Regions from separate parts of the Streptomyces sp. NPDC056224 genome, predicted to be linked through region 3. Evidence: riboswitches for the same ligand, from Rfam matches in the RefSeq annotation. Region 3 holds a riboswitch; each other region holds the start of a gene.

Region 1 (9,434 bases), on a different contig from region 3:
CGAGAAGCTGACCGCCCTCGCGTACCCCGAGGGCCACCCGTACCACCACACGCCGATCGGCTCCATGGCCGATCTGGACGCCGCCTCCCTGGAGGACGCGCGCGCCTTCTTCCGCACGTACTACGCGCCGAACAACGCGGTGCTGTCGGTCGTCGGCGACATCGACCCGGAGCGCACGCTCGCCTGGATCGAGAAGTACTTCGGCACCATCCCCGCGCACGACGGCAAGCAGCCGCCCCGTGACGGCTCCCTGCCCGACGTCATCGGCCGGGAGCTGCGCGAGGAGATCGTCGAGGAGGTCCCGGCGCGTGCGCTGATGGCCGCCTACCGGCTCCCGCACGACGGCACCCGCGAGTGCGACGCCGCCGACGTGGCGCTGACCGTCCTGGGCGGCGGCGAGTCCTCACGGCTCCACAACCGTCTGGTACGCCGCGACCAGACGGCCGTCGCGGCAGGCTTCGGCATGCTGCGCCTGGCCGGCGCGCCCTCCCTGGGCTGGCTGGACGTCAAGACGTCCGGCGGGGTCGACGTGCCCGACATCGAGGCGGCCGTGGACGAGGAGCTCGCGCGGTTCGCCGCCGAGGGCCCGACGGCCGAGGAGATGGAGCGCGCCCAGGCGCAGCTGGAGCGGGAGTGGCTCGACCGGCTGAGCACGGTCGCGGGCCGCGCCGACGAACTGTGCCGCTTCGCGGTGCTCTTCGGAGACCCGCAGCTGGCCCTGACCGCCGTCCAGCGCGTCCTCGCCGTCACCGCCGAGGAGGTGCAGGCCGTGGCCGCGGCCCGGCTGCGCCCGGACAACCGCGCGGTGCTGGTCTACGAGCCGATCACCGCCGACGCCGACGCCGCCGACGAGTCCGACGAGAACGACGCGAACGAGAACGAGGGGGCGGAGCAGTGAGCGACACCGCAGCCGTCACGATGACCTTCCACCCGCGCCCGCAGGCCGGGGAACCGCAGCCGTGGGCCTTCCCCGCCCCCGACCGCTCGGATCTGGCCAACGGCCTGACCCTGCTGCGCTGCCACCGCCCGGGCCAGCAGGTGATCGCGGTCGAGGTCAACCTCGCCGCCCCGCTGGACGCCGAGCCCGAGGGCCTGGACGGCGTGGCCACCATCATGGCCCGCGCGCTGTCCGAGGGCACCGACAAGCACTCCGCCGAGGAGTTCGCGGCCGAGCTGGAGCGCTGCGGCGCCACCCTCGACGCGCACGCCGACCACCCGGGCCTGCGGGTCTCCCTGGAGGTTCCGGCCTCTCGGCTGCCCAAGGCCCTCGGCCTGCTCGCCGAGGCCCTGCGCGCGCCGGCCTTCGCCGACGCCGAGGTCGACCGCCTGGTGCGCAACCGGCTCGACGAGATCCCGCACGAGCTGGCCAACCCGCAGCGCCGCGCCGCCAAACAGCTCTCCAAGGAGCTGTTCCCGGCCTCCCTGCGGATGTCCCGCCCCCGCCAGGGCACCGAGGAGACGGTCGCGCGGATCGACTCCTCGGCCGTACGCGCCTTCTACGAGGCCCACGTACGCCCCGCCACGGCCACCGCGGTGGTCGTCGGCGACCTGACCGGCATCGACCTGGACGCCGTGCTCGCGGACACCCTGGGCGCCTGGACGGGCAACGCCGCCGAGCCCCTGCCGGTGCCGCCGGTGACCGCCGACGACACCGGTCGCGTGGTCATCGTGGACCGGCCCGGCGCGGTCCAGACGCAGCTGCTGATCGGCCGGATCGGGCCGGACCGGCACGACCGGGTCTGGGCGGCCCAGGTGCTCGGCACGTACTGCCTGGGCGGCACCCTGACCTCACGCCTCGACAAGGTGCTGCGCGAGGAGAAGGGGTACACCTACGGCGTGCGCGCCTTCGGCCAGGTGCTGCGCTCGACCGCCGACGGCAAGGGCGCCTCGATGCTCGCCATCAGCGGCTCGGTGGACACACCGAACACCGGCCCGGCGCTGGAAGACCTCTGGAAGGTGCTGCGCACCCTCGCGGAGGGCGGCCTGACCGATGCCGAACGGGACGTGGCGGTGCAGAACTTGGTGGGTGTGGCCCCGCTGAAGTTCGAGACTGCGGCCTCGGTCGCCGGAACCCTCGCGGACCAGGTCGAGCAGGAGCTGCCGGACGACTACCAGGCGCAGTTGTACGCGCAGCTGGCCGAAACCGGGACGGTGGAGGCGACTTCGGCGGTCGTGAAGGCCTTCCCGGCGGACCGGCTGGTCACCGTCCTGGTCGGCGACGCGGCGCAGATCGAGGCGCCGGTGCGCGCCCTCGGGATCGGCGAGGTGAGCGTCGTCACCAACTGACGGCAGCGGTCGGCCAACTGGTCGATTCGGAAGGGGCTTCGGCGGGCTTGTCCGCCGGAGCCCTTTTTGTCCGATTGGTGGTGAGGTTGCTTTTATGTGGTGTGGCGTACGCAACAAAAAGGCGTGTCTGTTTGGCGATTGACTGATGATCCGCCTAGCGTCACCCGTGCTGCCCGTCAGTTGTACCCGCCGCGTCCGCGGCACCGGGCAGTGATCGCCGAGTCCCCGTCAGGCGCGAGCCTGGGGAGCCGGGGACCCACATGTGTCCCTGGGGTGAATCGGACCCCCTCGCAAGAGGAGGCCCGTAGGAGACCTTCCTGCTCCGAACCCGTCAGCTAACCCGGTAGGCGAGAAGGAAGGAAAGGATCAGCCCCTTCATGGCGTTTGGCAGTCGTCCCGCCGGCTCCGGTAAGCACCGTGGTTCCAGCCGTCTGAGCCGCAAGACCGCCGGCTACGCCGGCATCGCCGCCCTCGCCACCACTGGTGTCGTCGGCTCCCTCGCCGCTCCGGCCTTCGCCGCGGACAACGGCGACCACCACTCCACCCAGGACAACGCGCTCGGCGCCGTGGTCGTCGCCGAGGACCTCCAGGGTGACATCCAGGACCAGGCCGCGTCCCAGCACCGTGCCGCCGAGCACGCCGCCGCCCAGGCGCAGGCCGAGGCCGACGCCAAGCAGCGGGCCGCCGAGGCCAAGCGCCTCGCCGAGGCCAAGGCGAAGGCCGAGCGCGAAGCCGCCGAGCGTGCGGCCCGCGAGGAGGAGCGCAAGCGCCTCAACACCTTCGTCGCGCCGATCGACGGCTCGTACGTCAGCACGCAGTACAAGGCCGGCGGCGGCATGTGGTCCTCCGGCAGCCACACCGGCATCGACTTCCACGCCGCCTCCGGCACCTCCGTCCACGCGGTGGGCGCCGGCGTCGTGGTCGAGGCCGGCTGGGGCGGCGCGTACGGCAACAACGTCGTCATCAAGCACAACGACGGTACGTACACCCAGTACGGGCACATGAACTCGCTGGCCGTCTCCGTCGGCCAGCAGGTCACCGCCGGCCAGCAGATCGGCCTGTCCGGCTCCACGGGCAACTCCAGTGGCCCGCACCTGCACTTCGAGGCCCGCACCGGCGCCTCCTACGGTTCGGACATCGACCCGATCGCGTACCTGCGCTCGCACGACGTCAGCCTCTGACCCGCACCGCACCGCTTCACCGAAGGCCCCGGCTCACCGAGCCGGGGCCTTCGGCGCTCTCCGCCGGGTAAACGTTTCGCATTTCCGAGCGCTCTCGGAAATTATCGTGTGTTGCAATAGAGTCGCAGCACGCACGTGCGTGTCCCATGGGTGTGGCAGTCGGAAATAGGCGGAGGTTCGGTCTTGCGTATTCCTGCGCAGGCGGTATGCACGGCAATCCGCGACGACATCGTCTCCGGGGTCTTCGAACCGGGCGGCAGACTGACCGAGGAAGTGCTGGCCCGCCGGTACGGAGTCTCGCGCGTCCCGGTCCGCGAGGCGCTGCGGACCCTGGAGTCCGAGGGGTTCGTGACCACGCGGCGCCACGCGGGCGCCTGCGTGGCCGAGCCGACCGAACAGGAGGCCGCCGACCTCCTGGAGCTTCGGATGCTGCTGGAGCCCCTGGCGGCCGCCAGGGCGGCCCGGCGGCGTACCGAGGCCCACCTCAAGGTGCTGCGCGGGCTGGTGAGGCTCGGTCAGGAGCGGGCCAGGCGGGGCCAGGGCGAGGACCTGCGGTCCCTGGGCGCCTGGTTCCACGAGACGCTGGCCCAGGCCTCCGGGAGCCCCGGGCTGATCGCCCTGCTCACGCAGATGCGGCACAAGGTGTCGTGGATGTACGTGGTGGAGGCGCCGGCCCGGCCGGTCGAGTCGTGGGCGGAACACGGTGCGATCGTCGACGCGGTGGCGCGGGGGGACGCGGAGCGGGCCCGGACGCTGACGGCGATCCACACCGAGAGGGCGACGGCCGCGCACCGGCCGCGGCTCCGGCCGGCGGTGAGCACTTCGCAACCTGCCGTAAACATGGCGAGCGGCCGGCATTAACAGGGCCCGTATATAAAGGGGTGTATCCGGGCTCCGCTTCCGCGATTTCCGGTCGCGTGCGCGTGCCGCGCGCAGAATTGCCGGGGAGTCGAATTCCCGCGGATGCGCATTTCCGGTGGTGCCGAATTTCGACGCTTTCCGGGCTTCCGTATCCCCGGGCCGCCGAATGCGCGGTGCCCTCCCGCGCCCCGCACCGCCGTGCCCTCCCGCGCCCCGCACCGCCGTGCCCTCCCGCGCCCCGCGCCGCCGTGCCCTCCCGCGCCCCGCGCCGCCGTGTTCGCGCGCGGCCGTGTCTTCCGTGAGCCGCGGGTGACCCCGGAACCACCGGAGCCGCGGCCCCTGGTGGGGGACCGCGGCTCCGGCGGGTGTACTGCGCGGGTCGAACCCGAAGGGTCAGACGGTCTCGGGGAGCTCCTCGAGGCCCTCGGCGACCAGCTTCGCGAGGCGGTCCAGCGCGGCCTCCGCACCGTCGGCCTCGGAGGCGAGGACGATCTCCTCGCCGCCCTGGGCGCCCAGGCCCAGGACCGCCAGCATGGAAGCGGCGTTGACGGGGTCGCCGCCGGCCTTGGCGATGGTCACCGGGACGCCGGAAGCGGTCGTCGCACGGACGAAGATCGAGGCGGGACGAGCGTGCAGGCCCTCGGCCCAGCCGACGTTGACGCGGCGCTCTGCCATGGTGATGCCCTTCAGGTTCTTACGGTTGTCTAGACCAGTCTCTCACGACGCCCGGAATGGTCCGACCGACCTTCGGCCCGGATTTCCCGCCGCTCGACCTTCCCCAGCTTGCACCGCTTTGCCCCAGCCTGCCTATACGCCGCGCGAGCGCTGCCGGGCCGTTCCCGGCCGTAAGGTAGGCCCATGACCACCGAGTCGGACCCCTCGTACCCGGCCCACTGGGAAGCGGACGTCGTCCTGCGCGACGGCGGCACCGCCCGGATCAGGCCCATCACCACCGCGGACGCCGGCCGGCTGGTCAGCTTCTACGAGCAGGTCTCCGACGAGTCGAAGTACTACCGCTTCTTCGCTCCCTATCCCCGGCTCTCCGACCGCGACGTGCACCGGTTCACGCACCACGACTACGTGGACCGGGTCGGCCTCGCGGCGACCATCGGCGGGGAGTTCATCGGCACCGTCCGCTACGACCGCATCGACGCCGACGGCCGGCCCGCCACCGCACCCGCCGACGAGGCCGAGGTCGCCTTCCTCGTCCAGGACGCCCACCAGGGCCGCGGAGTGGCCTCCGCCCTGCTCGAACACATCGGCGCGGTGGCCCGCGAGCGCGGCATCCGCCGGTTCGCCGCCGAGGTGCTGCCCGCCAACACCAAGATGATCAAAGTGTTCACGGACGCCGGCTACCAGCAGAAGCGCAGCTTCGAGGACGGCTCCGTCCACCTCACCCTCGACCTCGAACCGACCGCCGAGTCCCTCGCCGTGCAGCGCGCCCGCGAACAGCGCGCCGAGGCCCGCTCGGTGCAGCGGCTGCTCGCCCCCGGCTCGGTCGCGGTGATCGGGGTCAGCCGCTCCGGCGCGGGCGTGGGCGCCGCCGCGCTGCGCAACCTGCGCGACAGCGGCTTCCACGGCCATCTCTACGCCGTCAACGAGCAGGTCACGCTCGACCTGCTCGACGGCGTGCGGGCCTACCGCACGATCGACGCCATCGGAGCCCCCGTCGACCTCGCCGTGATCGCGGTTCCGGCGGACCGGGTCCCCGAGGTGGTGGCGGCCTGTGGCGAACACGGGGTGCAGGGGCTCGTGGTGCTGTCCGACGGCTACGGGGAGAGCGGCCCGGCCGGGCTCGCCCGCCAGCGCGAACTGGTGCGCCAGGTACGCTCGTACGGGCTGCGGCTGATCGGTCCGAACGCCTACGGGGTGATCAACACCGCGCCCGAGGTGGAGCTCAACGCCTCGCTGACCCCCGCGCCCCTCCCGATGCGGGGCCGGATCGGCCTGTTCACGCAGTCCGGGGCGATCGGGATCGCGCTGCTCTCCGCCCTGCTCCGGCGCGGCGAGGGCCTGTCCTCCTTCGTCTCCGCGGGGAACCGGGCCGACGTCTCCGGCAACGACATCCTCCAGTACTGGTACGACGACGAGGCGACCGACGTCGCCCTGCTGTACCTGGAAACCCTGGGCAACCCGCGGAAGTTCACCCGCCTCGCCCGCCGGACCGCCGCCGAGAAGCCGGTCGTCGTCGCCAGGGGCGGCCGCCACACCCCGGCCGGGCACGTGGTCCCGGGCACCCGGCTGCCCGACGCCACCGTCTCCGACCTGCTGCGGCAGGCGGGCGTGATCCGGGTCGACACGGTGACGGAGCTGGTGGACGTCGGCCTCCTGCTGGCCGCGCAGCCGCTGCCCGCCGGGCCCCGGATCGCGATCCTCGGCAACTCCGAGTCCCTCGGGGTCCTCACGTACGACGCCTGCCTGGCCCAGGGGCTGCGCCCGCTGCCGCCGCTCGACCTGACGACGGCGGCCTCGCCCGAGGACTTCCGCGCGGCGCTCGTCTCGGCGCTGGCCTCCGGCGACTGCGACGCGGTGGTGGTCACCGCCATTCCGTGGGTGAGCGGGCACGCGCTGGCCGACGACCTGGCCGATTCCCTGCGGGAAGCCGTGGCCGAGGTGCCGGGCAAGCCCGTGGCCGTGGTGCACGTGGAGCTCGGCGAACTGGTGGACGCGCTGTCCGCCACGCGGGGCCCCGCCCCCTCCGCGCCCCTGCCCGAACCGGGACTCCGCCCCCGGCCCCGCGCCGGGGCAACCGGCGAGGTCGGTGAGGTCGGCGAGGTCCGCGAGGTCGGCGGGGCGGGCACCGCAGGGGGCCGGATCCCCAGCTATCCCGCCGCCGAGCGGGCCGTACGCGCCATCGCCGAAGCCGTCCGCTACGGACAGTGGCGGCGGGCCAACGCCGAGGCCGGGCACGTCCCCGAATACGACGACATCGACGAGCCCGGCGCCGCCGCCCAGCTGGCCCGTCTGCTGGCCGACGTCGACGGCGGAGCCGTGCTCACCCTGACCGAGTGGGACGCCCGCGAGCTCCTCGGGCGTTACGGCATCCGCGTCCTGCCCGCCCTGCCCGCGCCCAGCCCCGACGCTGCCGTCCGGGCCGCCGGGGTACTCGGCTACCCGGTCGCCCTCAAGACCACCGCCCCGCACCTGCGCCACCGCGCGGACCTGGGCGGCGTACGGCTCGACCTCCGGAACGAGGCCGAGCTGAGGCACTCGTACCAGGACCTCACCGGCCTGCTGGGCAAGCCCTCGGAGCTCCAGCCGGTGGTCCAGGCGATGGTGCCCCGCGGGGTCGACACGGTCGTCCGCTCCGTCATCGACCCGGCCGCGGGCGCCGTCCTCTCCTTCGGGCTCGCCGGCGTCGCCTCCGAACTGCTCGGGGACACCGCCCACCGCCTGGTCCCGGCCACCGACCGGGACGCCGCCGGACTGATCCGGTCCATCCGGACCGCACCCCTCCTCTTCGGCTGGCGGGGCAGCGCCCCCGTCGACACCCCCGCTCTGGAGGAGCTGCTCCTGCGCCTGTCCCGCCTCGTCGACGACCACCCCGAGGTGACGGGCGTCTCCCTGGAGCCCGTGGTCGTCGCCACCGAGGGACTCTCCGTGCTGAGCGCCACCGTCCGCATCGCGCACCCGCCCGCCCGCGGCGACCTCGGGCCGAGGACCCTCCCCAGTTACTGAGCGGGTACGGAGAGGTCGGGGCGCCCCGTGCGGGCCTTAGGATGGACCTCATGGCGAAATCCGGTACGACGACCCAGGGGCTGCGCACGGCGATCGAGCGCAGCGGCTACTACCCGGCCCTCGTGGCCGAGGCCGTGGAGGCCGCGGTGGGCGGCGAGCCGATTTCGTCGTACCTGGTCCACCAGGAGACGACCTTCGACTCCAACGAGGTGCGCCGCCACGTCACCGTGCTGGTCCTGACCGGAAACCGCTTCATCGTCAGCCACACCGACGAGCAGGCCGCCGACGCCGGGTCCCCGTCCCCGTACGCGACCACCTCCACCGAGTCGGTCAAGCTCTCCAGCATCTCCTCCGTGGTCCTCAGCCGCGTCGTCGCCAACCCGGAGTCCTACACCCCCGGCACCCTGCCCCGCGAGGTCGTCCTGACCATCGGCTGGGGCGCGGTCTCCCGGATCGACCTGGAGCCGGCCGCCTGCGGCGACCCGAACTGCGACTCCGACCACGGCTACACCGGCAACTCCACCGCCGACGACCTCAGCCTTCGGGTCAGCGAGGCGGGCGACGGCCCGGAGGCGGTGCGCCAGACCCTGGTCTTCGCGCAGGCGCTCAGTGAGGCGACGGCGGCCACCTCCACGTCCACCCCCGCCCGCTGATGGCGTACCCCGCCGCGCAGAACTGGGCGGACGAGCCGGAGCTGCTGGACCTCGCGGCCGCGCCCGTCCCCGAGTACGGCTTCGGTTCGCTCGCCGACCTGCTGCCCACCCTCGTGGCCGGCCAGGGCGTCCCGGGCTTCACCACCTCCCTCGCGGAGCTGACCCCGGCGGACCGGAACTGCGTCTTCCTGGTCGACGGCATGGGCTGGGAGCAGATCAAGACCCACCCGGACGAGGCCCCGTACCTCACCTCCCTGCTCGCGGGCTCACGCGGCGGCACGGGCCGCCCGATCACCGCGGGCTTCCCGGCGACCACCGCCACCTCGCTGGCCTCGGTGGGCACGGGCCTGCCGCCCGCCCGCCACGGCCTGCCGGGCTACGCCGTGCGCAACCCGGCCAGCGGCGAGCTGATGAACCAGCTCCGCTGGCAGCCGTGGACCGCGCCGAAGCCGTGGCAGCCGTACCCGACCGTCTTCCAGCTGGCCGACAAGGCCGGGGTGCACACCGCGCAGGTGTCCTCGCCCGCGTTCCAGACCACCCCGCTCACCAAGATCGCGCTGTCCGGCGGCACCTTCCACGGCCGGATGACCGGCGAGGAGCGGATGGACCTCGCGGCGATCCAGCTGGCGGCCGGCGACCGCTCGCTCGTGTACACCTACTTCAGCGAGCTCGACGGGGCCGGCCACCGCCACGGCGTGGACTCCGACGCCTGGCGCGGCCAGTTGATGCTGGTCGACCGGCTCGTGCAGCGCCTCGCCGAGCAACTGCCGCCGCG
Region 2 (9,434 bases), on a different contig from region 3:
CGGGGCGGGGTCTCGCCCCGCTCCAGCCGGTCGGCGGCCGTCCGCAGTTCCTGGCGTCCGCGCGCACTGGAGCGGCGCAGTGCCTCGCACCGGTCCCGGACGGCCTTGGCCGCCCGCTGGGCCCCGAGCAGGGCGGCGGCGAGGGCTCCCAGGACGAGCAGGGCGCAGCCGGTGAGCACCGGCCAGAGCCGGGCGTCCCGTTCGCCTGCTCCCCCGCCGAGTTGGAGGGTGAAGATGACCGCGGCGGCGCCGCTGAGCCCGGCGGCGAGCGTCGGCAGCACGGCGGCGCGGACCAGTTGGGGGCGTATCTGCCGGGCCGGACCGGTGACGGCGTGTCTCGACGGGGCGTGGCGGGCGGCGCGGAGTCCGGACATCGGCGTCCTCGGTACGTGGGGCCCGGCCCCCAGCGTTCCCGGGGCCCGGTGTTGATCACCGGATACCCACGCTAGACCGCACCATCCCGACCCGGACGGTCAGTTGGGGAAGTTCACGGGGGTGCTTCCCGCTCCCGGTGGAGCGCTCGCACAGCCGCCCGAATCCGCCGGGGCGCCTCCCGCGAGGACCGGCAACGGCCCCGTGCCGCCGGGCTCCCGGGCCGCCTTGCCTACCCGCTCCCGCGCCCCGTGCCCCCGCCCCCGTGCCCCCGCCCCCGACGGCCGGGGCGTCGCGCCCGCCGCGGGCGTACGCCCACCTCGGGTACGCCCACCTCGGGCACGCCCACCTCGCGCACGCCCGCTCCGGGCTCGCCCGGCTCCCAGCGGCCCCGCAGCCGAGGGGCGGGGCCGCCCGGCCGCGGGGCCCCGGTACGTCAGGACCCGACGGCCTCGGGCTCCTCGCGGATCACGGCGTGCGGCCGCGCCGCCGTGACCGGATGCGGGGTCGCGGCCGGGGTGACCGCGGCGCCCGCCACGAAGGGCCGCCACCAGGGTTCCGCCGGGGCATCGGCGGAGCCGGGCTCGAAGGGCTGGCCCGGGATCGGCAGGGCGATGGCCGATCCGGTCTCCTCGGCCGCGGCCAGGGTGCCCTCGCCCGGTTCGTCCCACGGGTGGAGGGCCAGGTTGAAGGTGCCCCAGTGGATCGGCATCATCGTGCCGCGCGGGGCTCCGCCCTGGAGGTCGAGGTGGGCGCGCATGCCCTCCCCGGGGGTCATGTGGATGTCGGGCCAGTACTCCGAGTAGGCCCCGATCTGGATCATCGTGGCGTCGAACGGCCCGTGCTCGGCGCCGATCTCCTTGAAGCCGGGGAAGTATCCGGTGTCCCCGCTGTGGTAGATGCGGTGCTCGTCGCCCGCGACGACCCAGGAGGCCCACAGGGTGTTCTGCTGGTTGCGCAGCCCGCGTCCGCAGAAGTGCCGGGCGGGGGTCGCCGTCAGCGAGAGCCCGGCGACCTCGGTGCTCTCGTTCCAGTCCAGCTCGCGCAGCCGGTCGGCCGGTACGCCCCAGCGCTCCAGGTGCGCGCCGACGCCCAGCGGGACGGCGAAGACCGTGTCCGTACCGGCCAGCGCCTTGATCGTCGGCAGGTCGAGGTGGTCGTAGTGGTCGTGCGAGATCACCACCACGTCGGCCGTCCCCAGCGAGGCCAGGGGCACCGGCACGGGGTGCAGCCGCTTGGGGCCGGCGAAGGGGAAGGGGGAGCACCGCTCGCCCCACACGGGGTCGAAGAGCACCCGTCGGCCGTCGATCTCGGCGAGCACGCTGGAGTGGCCCATCCAGGTGAGCCGCAGACCGCTCACGGGCGGCTTCGCCAGCTCCGCGAGCGTCGTCGGGTACACGGGGATCGGCGCGCCGGGATTGCGCCGGAGCCGCTCCTCCTTGTGGAAGTAGATCTTCGCGAACTCCGCCATCGACCCCGAGGGCCTGGTCCGGGCCCCGACCGGATTCTGGAAGACGCCGTCGGCGAAGTTCGGCGAGCGGCGGATCCTCTCCAGCCGGGCGCCGGACGGGTCCGCGCCGAAGGCTTCGGGCCGCAGGGCACGCAGCCGTGGACGCAAGGGACGGGAGCCGGTCAAAGCGCCTCCTGGGAGGATGGGGTCAGGACGGTCGTCGCACTACGACCATCCCAACGCACACGCGCCCCGGAGGATTCCGCTCGCGGCTCCCGTCCGCACCGCCGGTCGCCCCCTACAACGGGAGCAGGTCCGGTCGCTTCGCCTCCACGTGGTCCCCGGAGGACTCCCCGCGCAGCCGTCGGCCGATCCACGGCGCCAGGTGCTCGCGCGCCCACTGGATGTTGTCCCGGGTCACGTCCACCGAGCCGCGCGGCCGCTCCGGCGGCCACGGCTGGTCGGGGTCGGCGGGCACTTCCAGCCCCAGCACCTGGGCGGCGCGCAGTGCGACCCGCGTGTGCCCCTCGGGTGACAGGTGCAGCCGGTCGGCGTCCCAGGCCCGCCGGTCCTGTACGGATTTCAGCGACCAGAGGTCGAGCACCGGGCAGTCGTAGCGGTCGGCGATGGCGCGGACGTGCGCGCTGTACGTCGCCACCTTGCCGCGCAGGTGCTTGAGGACCGGCACGCCCCGGGTGTCGAAGCCGGTGGTGATCATGACGTGGCCGACGGCCCCGGTAAGGTCGGCGACGGCGGCCTCGAACCGCTCCGCCACGTCGTCGGGGTCGCTGCCGGGCCGGATGATGTCGTTGCCGCCCGCGCAGAAGGTCACCAGGTCGGGCGCGAGCTCCTTGGCCCGCGGGACCTGTTCGGCCACGATCTGGTCGAGGAGTCGGCCGCGCACGGCCAGGTTCGCGTACCGGAAGTCGTGCTCGTCACGCCGGTCGGCCAGGAGCACGGCGAGCCGGTCCGCCCAGCCGAGAAAAGAATCCCCGGGTCCCGGGTCCCCCACGCCCTCGGTGAAGCTGTCCCCGATCGCCGCGTACGAGCCGATGGTCTTGAGTGTCGTCGTCGTCGCTGCCACGAGACGACATCCTTCACTCCCGTACACGACCTACGCCAACGTAAGCAGGGGTTGACGGACCGTGATCTTTACCACGCGGGGGATAAGGAATAGGTACACGTGAGGCCGGGACCCCCCTCGGGGCCCCGGCCTCACGCGTGCCTGCGTTCCGGCGGCGGGTGCCGTCAGATGCTCACGCCCTTCGAGCGGAGGTAGGCGAGCGGGTCGATGTCCGAGCCGTAGGACGGGCCCGTGCGGATCTCGAAGTGGAGGTGCGGGCCGGTCGAGTTGCCGGTGGAGCCGGAGAGACCGATGCTCTGGCCGCCGGTGACGCTCTGACCCGCCGAGACGGACAGCACGGAGAGGTGGCCGTACTGCGAGTAGGTGCCGTCCGTGTGCTTGATGATGACCTCGTTGCCGTACGCGCCGGCCCAGCCGGACGAGACCACGGTGCCCGGGCCGACGGCCTTGACGGTGGTGCCGGAGCTGGCGATGAAGTCGACGCCGGTGTGGTAGCCGGAGGACCACATGCTGCCGGCGACCTTGTACTGGGTGGATATCCCGCCGCTCACCGGGGCCACGAAGCCGGAGGCGGACCGCTGCGCGGCCGGCGCCTCGGCGGCGGCTTCGCGCTGCACCGGGGCGGCCTTCTCGGCGACCTTCTCGGCGGGCTTGGGAGCCGACTTCGGAGCCGGCTTCGCAGCGGCCTTGGGAGCCGGGGCGGGAGCCGGGGCGGCGGGGGCGGAGTCGGGTGCGGCCGCCGCGCCCTTCGCGCCCAGGGTCAGCTTCAGGCCGGGGTGGATGAGGGAGGGGTTGGTACCGACGGCCTCGCGGTTGTCGGCGTACAGCCGCTCCCAGCCCCCGGAGAGGTGGCGCTCTGCGGCGATCTTGGAGAGGTAGTCGCCGGGCACGACCGTGTAGACGGTCGGCGCGGCCTCCACGGCGGCGGTCGGGGCCGCCTGGAGCGAGAGGGGAAGCTGCGGCGCCACGGCGGGGGCCGCGGCAGGCGCGGCGGCCGGAGCGGGGGCCGCCTGGGCGCCGGCGGCACCCATCAGGGGCAGCGCGAGCGCCGCACCGCCGGTGCCGGCGACGGCGAGACCGCGGGAGATGGAACGGGACTTGGGACGGCGGTGCTTGCCCTTTGCGGACATGGCGAATTCCTCTCCGTCGCCTGCGAGGTGAGCTGTCGGGTTCGGACTGGAGATGTCCGGCCGTCCGTGAACGGAACATGGGCGGCTTAACCCCGAGCCGTCCCGGAAAGATCCGGAACAGCGGCTTACCTGGTTCCCCCGCTCCTGCCGAGCGCGTGAATAGTTGGGTGCGGTTTCCGGGCGGCGGCAGGATTCGGCGGTCCACCCGGATGGATCGCGAAGGTAATCCCATAAGGCCGTACACAACAAGCCGTGAATTCCCTGACGGAATAACAGGGATGAGGGACCGCCGGAATTCCGGTCACCCTGCGTCCCGCCCCCACCGCCAACAACCGCTCCGGCCGGGCCATTCACCCTTCGCGATCAGGCACGCACGGTCACCGTATGATCTGGCTCACGGGGCCGCGTCCGATCTCGCCGCCGTTCATGGCAAGTTGGCGCCAAGTAGCTTAATTCGGACAGATGACCCACCACGAAGCGGAGGAGTTCCCGTGACCCAGCAGATACAGGAGCCGGAACTGTCCGGAGTGCGCAATTTCCGCGACGTGGGGGGATTGCCGACTTCCGGCGGGCGAAGGGTCAAGGCGGGACGACTGTTCCGAAGCGGACATCTCGCGCATGCCACCGAAACCGACGCAGAATTCCTCGCCTCGCTCGGCCTCCACACCGTCTTCGACTTCCGCAACAACGCCGACCACGCCCTGGAGGGGCCGGACGTCGAACTGCCCGGCGTCCGGAACGTCAACATCCCGCTCTCGGACCCGGCCGACGGCCGGGAGTTCTGGAAGATGGTCCGCGACGGCGACCTCGACCAGCTCCGCGCCATCCTGGGCGACGGGAAGGCCGCGGCCCGGATGGAGAGCTCGTACCGCGGGATCATCAAGCACCGCACCGGCGAGCACAGCCGGGTGGTGCACGCCCTCGCCGAGGACAGCGTGCCCGCCCTCCTGCACTGCGCGGCCGGCAAGGACCGGGCGGGCCTGTCGATCGCCGTCACCCTGCTCGCGCTGGGCGTCGAGCGCGAGGCGATCGTGGCGGACTACCTGGAGTCGAACGCTCCGCACCGTCGCTACCGGGTACGCCGCAGCGGCGGGTCGGCCGAGGCCCGCTCCCCCGAGGCGATGGAGCTGCTCGCCCCGCTCTTCGATGCCCGCGCCGAGTACCTGGAAGCGGCCTTCGACACCATCGACGGGCACTGGGGCGGTGTGGACCGCTACCTGGCGCAGGGCCTCGGACTCACGCCCGAGACCCTCGGCCGGCTGCGGGAGCGGCTGCTCGACTGACGACGCCGCCGCAGGCCGTCACCGGTTGCCGACGGCCTGCTTCACCAGGGTCCTGCCGAAGTCCCACATCAGCCCCGAGCCGCCGTGCGCCTCGTCCATGACGTCCCGGAAGGCGCCGACGAACCGGTCGACGTCCCGCTCGTCCACGATCAGCGGCGGGATGAGCTTGATCACTTCGAGGTGGTCCCCGGACACCTGGGTGAGGATCCGGTGCTTCTGCAGCAGCGGCACGACGACCATCTGCGCGAAGAGCCCCTTGCGGGCCGCCTGCAGCATGGTCCACCGGCTGCGCAGCCCCAGCGAGGACGGCCGGCCGAACTCGATGCCGATCATCAAGCCGCGCCCCCGCACCTCGTGCAGCAGCTCGTACTCGCCCACCAGGGCGGCGAGCCGCCCGCGCAGCAGGTCCCCCACGGCGCGGGCACGGGCCACGACCTCCTCGTCCTCCATGACCGACAGCACCGCCAGCCCGGCCGCCATCGCCTGCGCGTTGGAGCCGAAGCTCGCGGAGTGCACGAGCACCCGGTCCATGGACGAGTAGACCTTCTTGAAGATCCAGTCCTTGCCCAGGGTCGCGCCGACCGGCACGTACCCACCCGACAGGGCCTTGGCCACGCACACCAGATCCGGTTCCACGCCCGGCTCGTGCTGGTACGCATAGAAATCGCCGGTGCGGCCGAGGCCGGTCTGCACCTCGTCCGCGATCAGCAGGGCCTTGTGCCGGCGCAGCAGCTCCTGCGCCGCGAGCAGGAAGCCGGGCGGGGCGGCGAGCACCCCCTTGCCCTGGATCGGCTCGACGACGAAGGCGGCCACGTCGCCGCGCTTCAGCTCCCGCTCCAGTGCGCCCAGGTCCCCCAGCGCGACCTTCGTGTCGGGGAGCAGCGGCGCGAAACCGTCCCGGAAGCCGCCTTCGCCGTTGACCGAGAGCGACCCCGTCGTGAGCCCGTGGAAGGCGTGGTCGCAGTAGAGGATCCTGGGCCGCCCGGTGGCGTACCGGGCGAATTTCAGGGCCGTCTCCACCGCCTCGGTGCCGCTGTTGCCGAAGAAGACGCGGTCCAGGTGCGGGCTGTACGAGAGCAGCTTCTCCGCGAGCAGCCCGGGCAGCGGCTGGCAGTCGAAGCGGGTGAGGTCGGCGAGCTGGGCGTCCAGGACGTCGTGCAGGGCGCGGCGGACCACGGGGTGGTGCCGGCCCAGGCCCATCACCCCGAACCCGGCCAGCATGTCGAGGTAGTCGTTGCCCTCGGCGTCCCAGAAGTGGGCTCCCTCGGCCCGTTCGTAGACCTTGTCGAAGCCGATGGTGTGCAGCATCCGGGGCAGCTGGTGGTTGAGGTGCCGGGCGTGCAGCTCGTACCGCTCGCCGCCGCGCTCGGCCAGCAGGGCGCCGAGGTCGAAGCCACTGTGCCGGCCGCCCTTCCCCAGGCCGCCGGGGCCCAAGCCGCCCGGGCCCTGTCCGCCCGGGCCTTGTCCGGCCGGCGTCATGCCGACTTGTCCCGGTTGCCGCCGACCGTCTCCCTGGCCGCGCGCAGGGACTCCTTGAGGGAGCCCATGGTGGCGAGGACGGCGGTCGGCTCGTAGCCGCAGTGCGCCATGCAGTTCGCGCAGCGCGGGTCCTTGCCCCGGCCGTACTTGCTCCAGTCGGTGTCGTTGATGAGTTCCCGGTACGTGGGCACGTAGCCGTCGCTCATCAGATAGCAGGGGCGCTGCCAGCCGAAGAGGGAGTAATTCGGAATGGCCCAGGCCGTGCAGGGGAAATCGGCCTTTCCTTCCAGGAAGTCCAGGAAGAGCGGCGAGTGGTTGAGCCGCCAGCGCCTGCGGTTGCCGCCCGCGAAGGCCTTCCTGAAGAGTTCGCGGGTCTGTTCCACGCCGAGGAAGTGCTCCTGGTCGGGGGCCTTTTCGTAGGCATAGGCGGGCGAGATCATCATCTCGTCCACCTGGAGTTCGTCATTCAGGTAGTTGAGTACCTCGATGATCGTCTGCGGAGTGTCCGTGTTGAAGAAGGTGGAGTTGGTGGTCACCCGGAACCCGCGCCTCTTCGCCTCCTTGATGGCCGCGACGGCCTCGTCGAAGACGCCTTCCTTGGCCACCGACTCGTCGTGCCGTTCGCGCAGGCCGTCGATGTGCACGGCGAAGGCGAAGTACGGGGACGGGGTGAACTTCTCGATCTTCTTGCGCAGGAGCATGGCGTTGGTGCAGAGGAAGACGTACTTTCGCCGCGCCACCAACTGACGGACGATCTCGTGGATCTGCGGGTGCATCAAGGGCTCGCCGCCCGCGATGGACACCATGGGAGCGCCGGACTCCAGCACGGCGCCGACCGCCTGGGCCACCGGCATGCGCTGCTTGAGCACCCCGGCCGGATGCTGGATCTTCCCGCACCCTTCACAGGCCAGGTTGCAGGCGTAGAGCGGTTCCAGCTCGACGATCAGCGGGAACTTCTCACGCTTCCGCAACTTCTGTTCGAGAAGATAGGTCCCGACCCTGATGGTCTGGCGCAGCGGCATGGCCATCTGGCTCACCTCCTGGGGAGCAGCAAAGAACGGTGCCATTCGTAGAACGCGGGCAGTACGGCACGTAGTACGCGGAAGGCCGATATTCCACCGCGGACGGTGCCGATACGGACGAGCTCATGCTCCGGAGCGTCCACGACCACCCGGACGGCCGCAACCGGACGGCCGCTGCCACGGGTGGCGGTCCGCAAAGTGGCCGCGGACTCCATGTCGACCGCGATCGCGCCGGTGGCGCGCAGCCGCGCGCGCTCCTGGCCGCGGACGACGTGGTCGGATCCGGTCAGTACGCCGATGTGCACGGCACGGCCCGGGGCGGCCCGGGCCAGCGCCTCGGCGAGCAGGGGGGTACCCGTGCACGGGACGGCCCCGTGCGCGTCCCGGGTCTCCTCGGCGAGGACCAGGTCGCCGGGGTTCATGCCGGGGACCAGCCCGGCGCAGAACCCGGTCGCGAGGACGGCGGCCCGGCCCATCCCGGGCCGGGCCAGTGCCCGGCCCACGGCCCGCTCGGCGGCGCGCGGGCCCATGCCCGTGCGCAGCAGGGCGTACGCGTCGGGCGCGCCGCGGCCCGCGCCGCGCAGCGCCGCCTGCTCGATGCGCAGGGCGCAGGCGACCATCAGCGGGGTGGTCACCGGATCTCCACGGCCGCGGGCCCGGCCGCGGCGCCGGGTTCCCCGTACAGGTAGCGGCCGAGCGCGGTGAGCGGGAACACCTGCCGGTACAGGTGGTAGTTGATGGAGAAGTCCCAGGGGAAGCCGGTGCCCGTGAAGTACGGCTCGTCCCAGGAGCCGTCCGCCTGCTGGGTCTCGACCAGGTAGGCGATGCCCCGCTCGACGGCCACGGCGTCCCGCTCCCCGGCCGACAGCAGGGCCATCAGCGCCCACGCGGTCTGCGAGGCGGTGGAGGCGCCCTTCCCCGCCCAGGAGCGGTCCTTGTAGGAGCGCTGGTCCTCGCCCCAGCCGCCGTCCCCGTTCTGTACGGATTCCAGCCAGCGCACGGCTCGCCGGATCGCGGGATGCCCCGGGGCGAGGCCGGCCGCGGTGAGGGCCGGCACCACCGACCCGGTCCCGTAGATGTAGTTGGTGCCCCAGCGGCCGAACCAGGCTCCTTCGGGCTCCTGTTCGGCGAGCAGCCAGGCGATGCCGCGCCGGGTCCGGGCGTCGCCCGCCCGGCCCTCGAAGGCGAGCATCTCCACGACGTGGGCGGTGACGTCCGCGGAGGGCGGGTCGATGACCTCGCCGAAGTCGCAGAAGGGCAGCCTGTTCGGGAGGGGGCTGGTGTTGTCGGCGTCGAAGGCGCCCCAGGCGCCGTTCTTCGACTGCATGCCGAGGTTCCAGGACACCCCGCGGGCGATGGCCGCCTCAACCCGGGCAGGGTCGGGATGCCTGATGCGGCGCAGCGCGAGGACGACCTCGGCGGTGTCGTCGATGTCGGGGTAGTTGTCGTTGTGGAACTCGAACGCCCAGCCACCGGGGGCGAGTCCGGGCCGCCGTACCGCCCAGTCCCCGCTGCGGACGATCTCCTCGCCGAGCATCCAGTCCGCGGCCTTGACCAGCGCCGGGTGGTCGGGGCGCAGGCCGGCGTCGGCCAGTGCGATCGCGGCGAGGCAGG
Region 3 (9,434 bases):
CCTTGGCCCACCACTCCGGCAGCATCGCCAGGGCCTCGTCGCCGAACGGGTTCACGCCCGGGCCCGCGGCCAGGGAGTGGCCGACCAGCACGTGCAGGCACTTGACCCGGTCCGGCATCCCGCCGGCGCTCGGGAAGCCCTCGAGCACATCGATGGCGTCGCGGCGCCGGATGTAGTCCTCGTGCGCGGCCTGGTAGGCGGCGGCGAGCTCGGGGTCCTCGGCGAGCCGGGCCTGCATCTCCTTCATCACGCCGTTGGCCTCCAGCGTGCCGATCGCGGAGGCCGCGCGCGGGCACGTCAGGTAGTACAGCGTCGGGAAGGGGGTGCCGTCGGGGAGCCGCGGCGCGGTCTCCACCACGTCCGGCTGGCCGCAGGGGCAGCGGTGCGCGATGGCGCGCAGCCCGCGCGGCGGGCGGCCGAGCTGCTGCTCGAACGCCTCGATGTCCGCGTCGGTCGGCTCGGTCCGGTCGGTCTGGGGCGGGGGCGTCTGCATGCCTGGAGGAAGTCTCTTCGTTCGCGGTTCTATGACGGGTGGACTGGTTCAGTCGCCGGGGCGGTCGGCCTTGTCGACGCCGTCCCAGACGTTGGAGTACCAGGGGCGGTCGGAGCCGGCCTTGCCGGTCCGGTGCCGCTCGGCGCCCTGCGCCCCGGGGTCGGTCATGATGTAGCCGATCTCCCCGGGTCGCAGGAAGTGCAGGTGCTTGCGCGCCTGCTGCTCCGCGTAGGCGTTGTCCTGCCAGCGGGCCTTCTCGTCGCGGAGCCGTTCCAGGCGGTCCCGCGCGGCGGCGGCGGCCCGCTGCTGCTCCGCGATCTCCGAGCGCTGGGAGACGTACTGGCGCATCGGATACGCGAGGGCGACGACCAGCGTACAGAGGACGAGCACGAGGAGGGCCGCGCGGCCCGTGAGCCGGCTGCGGCGGACCTGGCGGCGCGACTGCGAGCGGTAGACGTGGGCGGCGGTCCGCTCGCCGAGCTGCTTGAGCCTGGTCGCGGTCGAGAAGGTGGAGAACCGATCACGGTTCCCGGCCATTGGTCCCGCCTCCCCTGTGTACGCACTACGCAATACGTCCCCGCACACGGTACGGGACCGAGTGCGGGGACGTACGGAGGCAAGGGCGTGATTAGCCCTTGAAGCGCGGGAAGGCGCTGCGGCCCGCGTACACCGCGGCGTCGTCGAGGATCTCCTCGATGCGCAGCAGCTGGTTGTACTTGGCGACGCGGTCCGAGCGGGCCGGGGCGCCGGTCTTGATCTGGCCGCAGTTCACGGCGACGGCGAGGTCGGCGATGGTGACGTCCTCGGTCTCACCGGAGCGGTGCGACATCATGCACTTGAAGCCGTTGCGCTGGGCCATCTCGACGGCGTCCAGGGTCTCGGTCAGCGAACCGATCTGGTTCACCTTCACGAGCAGGGCGTTCGCGGAGCCCTCCTCGATACCGCGGGCCAGGCGCTCCGGGTTGGTGACGAAGAGGTCGTCGCCGACGATCTGGACCTTGGCGCCGAGGCGGTCGGTGATGGTCTTCCAGCCGGCCCAGTCGTCCTCGAACAGCGGGTCCTCGATGGAGACCAGCGGGTACGCCTCGACGAGCTCGGCGTAGTAGTCGGTCATCTCGGCGGCCGAGCGGGACTGGCCCTCGAACTCGTACTTGCCGTCCTTGAAGAACTCGGACGCGGCGACGTCGAGCGCGAGCGCGATGTCCTTGCCCGGGGTGTAGCCGGCCTGCTTGATGGCCTCGATGATGAGGTCGAGCGCGGCGCGGTTGGACTCCAGGTTCGGGGCGAAGCCGCCCTCGTCGCCCAGGCCGGTGGAGAGGCCCTTGGTGTGCAGGACCTTCTTGAGGGTGTGGTAGACCTCGGCACCCCAGCGCAGCGCCTCGGAGAAGGACTCCGCGCCGATCGGGGCGATCATGAACTCCTGGATGTCCACGTTGGAGTCGGCGTGCGACCCACCGTTGAGGATGTTCATCATCGGAACGGGCAGCAGGTGCGCGTTCGGACCGCCGAGGTAGCGGAAGAGCGGAAGGTCCGAGGCCTCCGACGCGGCGTGCGCGACGGCGAGGGACACGCCGAGGATGGCGTTGGCGCCGAGCGAGCCCTTGTTGTCGGTGGCGTCCAGGTCGAACATGGCCTGGTCGATCAGACGCTGCTCGGTGGCGTCGTAGCCGACGAGCTCCGGGCCGATCTGCTCGATGACGGCGAGGACGGCCTTCTCGACACCCTTGCCCATGTAACGGTTGGGGTCACCGTCACGGAGCTCGATGGCCTCGAATGCACCGGTGGAGGCGCCGGACGGAACAGCAGCACGGCCGGTGCTGCCATCGTCGAGGCCCACCTCGACCTCGACCGTGGGGTTGCCTCGGGAGTCCAGGATTTCCCGGGCTACGACGACGTCGATGGACGGCACGAGCATCTCCTTCTGGGATGTGACGCTGGGTGTGCGGTGGCGTCAGGCCGTGGGATGGCCTTGCCGACTAGAGCCTAACCGGATCCGAGCACTCACCCTGCCGACCGCTCGGTCCCTGGGACGAAAAAGGGCCCGAATACCCCTCTTCCGGGACATACGCCCCCGGATGACGGAGGGTCTGCCGCCGCACACACCACCGCCCGGCGCGTGGGGGGAGACGCGCCGGGCGGTGGGGGTGGTGCGTGGTGCCGCGACCGCTGCGGCTATTGCCGCAGCGTTCAGCTGAGCTTCAGCTTCTGACCCGGGAAGATCAGGTCGGCGTCCGAGACGATGTCCTTGTTCAGCTCGAAGAGCTTCTCCCAGCCGCCCTTGACGCCGTTGGCCTCGGCGATGGTGCCCAGGGTGTCGCCGGACTTGACCTCGTACGAGCCGTTGCCGGTCTTCGGGGCCGGGGCCTCGGAGCGCTCGGAGCGGGTCGTCGGGGCCGGGGCCTCGGAGCGCTTCGTCTCCTTCTTCGGCTCGGTCTTCTTCGGCTGGGTCTTCTTGGTCTCGGTCTTCTTCTCCGTCTGCTTCGGAGTCTCGGCCGCACCGCCGCCGGTGTAGGAGGAGTTCGACAGACCCACGCCGCACGACGGCCAGGCGCCCTTGCCCTGGCCCTTGAGGACCTTCTCCGCGATGGCTATCTGCTGCGACTTCGAGGCCTGGTTGGCCTGCGCGGCGTACGACTTGCCGCCGTACGCGGCCCAGGTCGACGACGAGAACTGCAGGCCGCCGTAGTAGCCGTTGCCCGTGTTGATGGCCCAGTTGCCGCCGGACTCGCACTGCGCGACGCGGTCCCACTCGGAGGACGTGGCGGCGCTCGCGGAGCCGGCGGCCATCAGGGGGGCGGCGACGGCCACACCGGCGACACCGGCGAGCGTGACGATGCGGGCGGTCCGCTCGATGGCGGTACCGCGGCGGTGCTTGCCCTTGCCGGAAAGCAGCATGGAGTTTCTCCTCACCGACGCCTACGAGGTGAGCTGTCGGGTTCGGGCGAGTGAGTTGCCCGGCCGTGCGACCTAGCGCACGTCTTAACCCCTAGCCGGTGGCGTGACCGTCTCTCAACGGCCGCTCCCGGCGCCTACCTTGGTTCCCCCGCTCCTGCCTTCGGCGCTTGCGCGACGACTGTTCCCCCCGTCCGCCGGCAGGATTCGGCGATGCGGTCGAAGGAGCTCGCGGTGGCGAGCGATTCAGAAGGTAGACACGTCCCTCCCCGATGTTCAACGACCGCCATCGGGGAGAAACGGCCCCTACTTGCGCTCCCCGTAAGGAGATTTGCGCAGGTGAGGGCGGGGTTTGCGGAAGCCCCGGGACAAGACACGCCAGTTGACCGGAAGAGACACATGTCTCACTTGCAGAAAACCGACAATCAACTCTTTCCGGGTGGCCGAAGTGCCCTTATTGAGCGGTTAGATCCAGGTTCTGGCCCGGCTTGATCAGATCGGCGTTCCCGCCGATGACCTGCTCATTGGCCGCGTAGAGCCCCTTCCAGCCGCCCTTGACCCCCTTGGCATCCGCGATGGTGGCCAGGCTGTCGCCCGCCTGAACGGTGTACGAGGGGTCCGACGCGGCATCAGATGTGACCGGCGCCTCGGCCGCGGGGGCTCCGCGGTGCTTGCCGCCGCCCTCGGCCAGCGTGACGGGCGGCGCGGTGGGGTCGGTGGAGGCGCCCGGGGCACCGGGGGTCGCCGGAGCCGTCGGGTCCGGCGTGGTGCCCGGAGTCGTGGGCGCCGTCGGGTCGGCCGGGGTCACCGGGGGCTGGCCGGGGGTGCCGGGGGGCGTGGTGGGCGCGCTCGGGTCCACGGGGGCGGTCGGCGTGCCCGGGTCGGCCGGGGTCGGCGTCACCTCGTCCGGCGAGGGCATGACGGGCAGCCCGAGGGAGGGCGCGAGCGGGCCGTCGGGGACGACGAACGGCGGGGTGGCGGACGGGCTCGGGGCGGGCGTCGGGGCGCCGAAGTCCGTGGAGGGCTTTCCGTTCCCCGTGGAGGGCACGGCGCTGTCCGGGCGGGAGGGCGCCGGGCCGGTCTTGACCGGACCGCCGGGCAGGCCGGGGTCGACGGCAGCGGCGGGGCTCTGCCCGTCCAGTCCGGCCGACGCCGCGCACAGCGGCCAGGCCTGCGGACCCTGGGAGGCCAGTACGCGCTCGGCCACGGCGATCTGCTGGGACCGGCTCGCGAGGTCGGCGCGCTCGGCGAAGTCGGAGCCGCCGGCGCTCTGCCACTCGTCCTGGGTGAACTGGAGGCCGCCGTACTGGCCGCTGCCGTAGTTGGCGCTCCAGCTGCCTCCGCTCTCGCATTCGGCGACCTTGTCCCACGTGGAAGTGTCGGCCGCGGAGGCGTTGGTGGCGGCAAGAAGCGGCAGGGCCAGCGCGGAGCCTGTGACTCCTGCGGTGACGACTATCGCGGGCACCTGACGGGGGCGTCTGTGACGGCCGTTCCCGGAACGCATGAGGCTGCACCTTTCGCATAACGGCTGGGTAACGGCAGAACCTAGCGGCCCTCGAACGATTGTCACAACTCGGGTCGTCGGCTGACTCCCGGTCAGCGGGCCTTCAGATGTTTCGGGGTGTGAAGCGCACGGGAAGGGTGCGCAGGCCACGCATGATCAGACCACCCCGCCAGCGAAGGTCAGTTGGCGGAACCGCGAGTTCCAGATCCGGCAGACGCGTGAGCAAAGTCGCAAGCGCCGTCTGTCCTTCAAGTCGCGCGAGCGGAGCACCCAGGCAGTAGTGGATGCCGTGCCCGTACCCGAGGTGCTGGTTGTCGGTGCGCGAGAGGTCGAGGGTGTCCGGCTCGGCGAACCGCGCGGGGTCGCGGTCGGCGGCCGCCAGGACGACCAGGACCGGGTCCCCGGCCGCGACCGGCTGCCCGCCGAGGGTCAGCGGCTCGGTGGCGAACCGCCAGGTGGCCAGCTCCACCGGGCCGTCGTAGCGCAGGAGTTCCTCGACCGCGGTCTCCAGCAGGCCGCTCTCGCCCGCGGCGAGGGAGCGCTGGAGCCGCTCGCGCTCGCCGGGGTTCATGAAGAGGGAGTGGACGCCGTTGCCGATGAGGTTCACGGTGGTCTCGAAACCGGCGAAAAGCAGGATGAAAGCCATGGCGGTGGCCTCGGCTTCCGTGAGGTGGTCGCCGTGGTCGCTCGCCCGGATCAGGTCCGAGATCAGGTCATTGCCCAGATCGTCCCTTTTGCGGTGGATGAGTTCACCGAGGTAGGTCCGCATCTGCTTCACCGAGCGGGCGACCCCGCCGCGCGGACCACCGCCGTGCCGGATCATCATCCCGGCCCAGTCGCGGAAGTCGTCCTGGTCCTCGCGCGGTACGCCGAGCATCTCGCAGATGGCGTAGATGGGGAGCGGGAAGGCGAACTCGTGGATGAGATCGGCCTCCCCCCTGTCCGCGCCCCCCGCCTTTTCGACGATCTTGTCGATGAGGTGGTCGGTGAGCTCCTGCACGCGCGGGGTGAACTCGGCGACCCGGCGCGGGGTGAAGGCCTTCGACACCAGCCGCCGCAGCCGGGTGTGGTCCGGCGGGTCGATGTTGAGCAGGTGCGTCATCAGCTCCGCCTTGCGCTCCCCCGGGATCCCGGTCTTGCCCTTGGCGTGCGCGGGCTCCGCGTGGTGGGCCGGATTCTTGCTGAGCCGCTGGTCGGCGAGGGCCTGGCGGGCGTCCGCGTACCGGGTGACCAGCCAGGCCTCGACCCCGCTGGGGAGCTTGGTGCGGTGCACCGGCTCGTGCTCGCGCAACCATGCGTAGGCCGGGTAGGGATCGGTCGCGAACTCCCAGTCGAACAGGGTCGGTCCCCGGCCGGAAGGGGGGGTCGAAGGGCTGTCGGCGGGGGCTGCGGGAGTCTGCTCATGCACCTGCTGACCGTATCCCGGCATCCGGCCGCGATCCCATATGGGTGGTTCGTCGCGGCTGTCCGTAGATCCGCCATCACTTGACCTCGCCTTCCCCGACATTCCTACTTTCGGTTTTGTGGATGTGAGGATCTTGAAAAGCAGCTTCGCGGTAGTGGAGAGACGGGCCGAGCACGCGGTCAAGTTCTTCTACTCCCACCTGTTCTGGCACAACCCCGGCATCCGTGAGCTCTTCCCGTCCTCCTTCGAGGAGTTGGAGCGACAGCGGGACCGGCTCTTCGCCGCGCTCACCCACGTGATCGCCCGTCTGGAGAAGGGGACCCTCGTCCCCTATCTCCACGAGCTGGGCCGCGACCACCGCAAGTTCCAGGCCCGCCCCGAGCACTACGCGGCCGTGGGGACAAGCCTGCTCGCCGCCCTCGCGGCGACCTCCGGATCGGCGTGGACGCCGATGGTGGAGAAGGCCTGGAGCGAGGCGTACCAGGTGATCGCCGACGCGATGACGGCCGGCGCCGCCGCGAGCGAAGACCCGCCCTGGTGGGACGCCGAAGTCGTGCGCCACCTCCGGTACGGCCAGGACATCGGCGTGCTGACCCTGGAACCGCACGCACCCTTCCCCTATGTACCCGGCCAGTACACGAGCGTGAGCTGCGAGCGGGTCCCGCGGACCTGGCGCACGTACTCCATCGGCAACGCACCGCGCGCCGACGGCACCCTGGACCTGCACGTCAGCCGGATCGAGCGGGGCCGGGTCAGCACCGCCCTGGTCCGCGACGTCCGGCCGGGCGACAGCCTGCGGCTCGCCGCCGCCGGCGGGAAGCTGACCTTCCGCCGTGCGGACCGCCCGGCCTGCTTCATCGCCGCGGGGACCGGCTGGGCTCCGGTCCGGGCCATGCTGGAGGATCTCGGGAAGCACCCTCCTGATCAGGACGTGCGGCTCTTCGTGGTCGGGCGGGACCCGGCCCACCTCTACGACCGCCCGCTGATCGACGAGTGGGCCGCCGCCCGCGACTGGCTCGGCGTCACCTACATCACGCCCGCCCCGGGGCGGCACCGCAACCAGGCCACCGACCGGCTGGCCACCGCGCTCGGCAACCGGGCCCTGTGGCCGGACCAGGACGTCTACCTCAGCGGGCCGCCGCCGTTCGTCGAGGAGACCGCGTACCTCCTGGAGGAGCTCGGCGCCCGCCCCGGCCGGATCTTCCACGACGCGGTCCCCGCCGCCGGAAGGGGCCACGGCCCGGACGGCCGCCCGCTGGGCTTCGGGGAATGGTTCCTGAACCGCCCGTCACCGCACTGGCACAACCCCGCGGGCCGCGCGCCCCGGGACGACTGAGACGTCCTGCCGCTGCTGAGGGCTACTCGCCGACGCCCTCGGCCGCACGGATCGCGTCCCGGTAGGCGCGGGCCGCCGCGCGCAGCGCGGTCTCGGGGTCGATCCCCTCCGCCTCGGCGCGCGCCGCCAGCGCCAGCAGCTCGTACCCGATGCCCTCGCCGCGGGGCAGTTCCACGGCCACGCCGCCCGCACGGACCCGGCCCGCGAGCTTGGCCGCGAGCGCGAGGCCGGGCTGGCCCACCGGAATCCCGTCCGTGACGGACTCCCGCCGCTTCTCGGCCGCCTTGGTGCGCTGCCAGTGGGCGCTGACGTCCTCCGGAGTCTCGGCCTGCGCGTCGCCGAAGACGTGCGGGTGGCGGTGGATCAGCTTCTCCACCAGGGCCCCGGCCACGTCGTCGATGGAGAACGCCTCGTCGCGGTCGCCTGCGTCCCCGGTTCCCTCCTCCGCGATCCGGGCGTGGAAGACCACCTGGAGCAGGACGTCGCCGAGCTCCTCCCGCAGTTCCTCCCGGTCGCCGTCCTCGATGGCCTCGACCAGCTCGTACGCCTCCTCGATCGCGTACTTGGCCAGCCCCCGGTGGGTCTGCCGCGAGGTCCACGGGCACTCGCGCCGCACCCGGTCCATCACCTGGACCAGGTCGAGCAGACGGGCCCCCGGCAGGTCGTAGGAGCCGGGCAGCAGTTCCAGGTCGGGCATGGCGACCCGGCCCGAGCCGGCCAGGCGCGCCAGCCCGTCGGTGAGCCGCTGGTCGCCCTCGCCGCCCGGGAGCACCACGACGGTGCGGCCGCCGGCGCAGGCCTCGACCAGCGCGTGCGCCTCCGGGCTCTCGTGGACCACCTCGACGCCCGCCTCCCGCAGGTACGGGAGCTGCGGGTGGCCGGGGTCGGCGCAGACCACCCGGTCCGCGGCGTGCAGGGCCTGCCACGCGGGCCAGGACAGCACGCCGGGGGCGACCCGGTGGCTGGTGGTCAGCAGGACGATGCGGCCGGTGGGCTCGGCCGTGGTGGATTCGGAGGGGGCGTGGTCGGTCACCCTCCGAACCTACCTCCGTTCCGCCGGGCTCCGGCCCGGAGGGGCCCCGGGCGGTATCAGGCTCCGGCGGGTGCCTGCTCGGGCCGGGTCCGCTGGGTGATCCAGGGCGTCTCCCCGGTGCCGAGCTTGATCTGCTGGGCGTCCCAGGCGCCGTAGCGCGGGTTGACCTCGATGCGCAGGGCCTTCGCGGCGGCCCGGGCCGGCTCCTCCAGCTTCCCGTTGCCGTACTTGGCGGCCAGCTTGGTGAGCAGCACGCGGTCGCGCAGGAACCGGTCGACCTGGCCGGGGGCCATGTGGCCCTTCTGCAGGAGCAGCGCCTCGAACTGCTCCGCTCCCTTGTTGTCCTCCACGTACGCCTTGTGCTCGTCCTCGATCTCCTTGGCGGAGACGGTGATCCCGGCCGTCGCGGCCATCTTGTCGATGATCCGGTTCTGCAGGAGCGAGTCGAGCCGCTCCCGCTCCAGGTTGGGGGTGCTCGCGATGAGCTCGGCGGCGGCCTGCCCGGTCCGGTTCTGCGCCGCGCGCACGTCGTTGACCTGGGCCTGGAGTGCGGAGGTGGTGATGCGTTCGCCGCCGACGACGGCCGCGGTACCGGGGCGGGCTTCGCCCGAGCAGGCGGCCAGCAGAGGGGCCGCCAGGAGCAGGGCGGCGGAGACGGAGAGCGCTGTGCGACGGTGCAAAGGAGCCTCCAGGGCCGGGAGATTGTGCGTCGGTGCACAAGGGCCGTGCGGTGATCGATGGTATGAGGTCGCGGTGGTCCGGGCCACCTGT

What was found. A riboswitch is a leader RNA that binds a small molecule or an ion and turns the genes downstream of it on or off. The one in region 3 is predicted to bind cyclic di-AMP.
Region 1: it holds a riboswitch for cyclic di-AMP, as region 3 does, so the genes downstream of both, ACFCZ1_RS15945 (M23 family metallopeptidase) here and ACFCZ1_RS37145 (transglycosylase family protein) in region 3, are expected to answer to the same signal.
Region 2: it holds a riboswitch for cyclic di-AMP, as region 3 does, so the genes downstream of both, ACFCZ1_RS23920 (peptidoglycan DD-metalloendopeptidase family protein) here and ACFCZ1_RS37145 (transglycosylase family protein) in region 3, are expected to answer to the same signal.

The regions. Positions count from the first base shown of each region.
Region 1 covers NZ_JBHJTK010000010.1:163,503-172,936, reverse strand. The annotation lists gene ACFCZ1_RS15955 (M16 family metallopeptidase) at 1-898, shown strand, start outside; gene ACFCZ1_RS15950 (M16 family metallopeptidase) at 919-2,286, shown strand; cyclic di-AMP (ydaO/yuaA leader) riboswitch at 2,492-2,651, shown strand; gene ACFCZ1_RS15945 (M23 family metallopeptidase) at 2,664-3,467, shown strand; gene ACFCZ1_RS15940 (GntR family transcriptional regulator) at 3,651-4,328, shown strand; gene ACFCZ1_RS15935 (HPr family phosphocarrier protein) at 4,722-5,003, opposite strand; gene ACFCZ1_RS15930 (GNAT family N-acetyltransferase) at 5,187-8,006, shown strand; gene ACFCZ1_RS15925 (DUF5998 family protein) at 8,057-8,659, shown strand; gene ACFCZ1_RS15920 (alkaline phosphatase family protein) at 8,659-9,434, shown strand, end outside.
Region 2 covers NZ_JBHJTK010000022.1:63,306-72,739, forward strand. The annotation lists gene ACFCZ1_RS23905 (ATP-binding protein) at 1-374, opposite strand, end outside; gene ACFCZ1_RS23910 (MBL fold metallo-hydrolase) at 809-2,008, opposite strand; gene ACFCZ1_RS23915 (SGNH/GDSL hydrolase family protein) at 2,121-2,906, opposite strand; gene ACFCZ1_RS23920 (peptidoglycan DD-metalloendopeptidase family protein) at 3,071-4,036, opposite strand; cyclic di-AMP (ydaO/yuaA leader) riboswitch at 4,041-4,243, opposite strand; gene ACFCZ1_RS23925 (tyrosine-protein phosphatase) at 4,528-5,319, shown strand; gene ACFCZ1_RS23930 (aspartate aminotransferase family protein) at 5,338-6,798, opposite strand; gene hpnH (adenosyl-hopene transferase HpnH) at 6,795-7,826, opposite strand; gene ACFCZ1_RS23940 (1-hydroxy-2-methyl-2-butenyl 4-diphosphate reductase) at 7,832-8,440, opposite strand; gene shc (squalene--hopene cyclase) at 8,452-9,434, opposite strand, start outside.
Region 3 covers NZ_JBHJTK010000073.1:1,100-10,533, forward strand. The annotation lists gene ACFCZ1_RS37130 (DUF501 domain-containing protein) at 1-493, opposite strand, end outside; gene ACFCZ1_RS37135 (septum formation initiator family protein) at 542-1,030, opposite strand; gene eno (phosphopyruvate hydratase) at 1,122-2,408, opposite strand; gene ACFCZ1_RS37145 (transglycosylase family protein) at 2,681-3,388, opposite strand; cyclic di-AMP (ydaO/yuaA leader) riboswitch at 3,392-3,564, opposite strand; gene ACFCZ1_RS37150 (transglycosylase family protein) at 3,840-4,889, opposite strand; gene ACFCZ1_RS37155 (cytochrome P450) at 4,993-6,297, opposite strand; gene ACFCZ1_RS37160 (globin domain-containing protein) at 6,449-7,630, shown strand; gene ACFCZ1_RS37165 (nucleoside triphosphate pyrophosphohydrolase) at 7,653-8,663, opposite strand; gene ACFCZ1_RS37170 (SurA N-terminal domain-containing protein) at 8,720-9,343, opposite strand.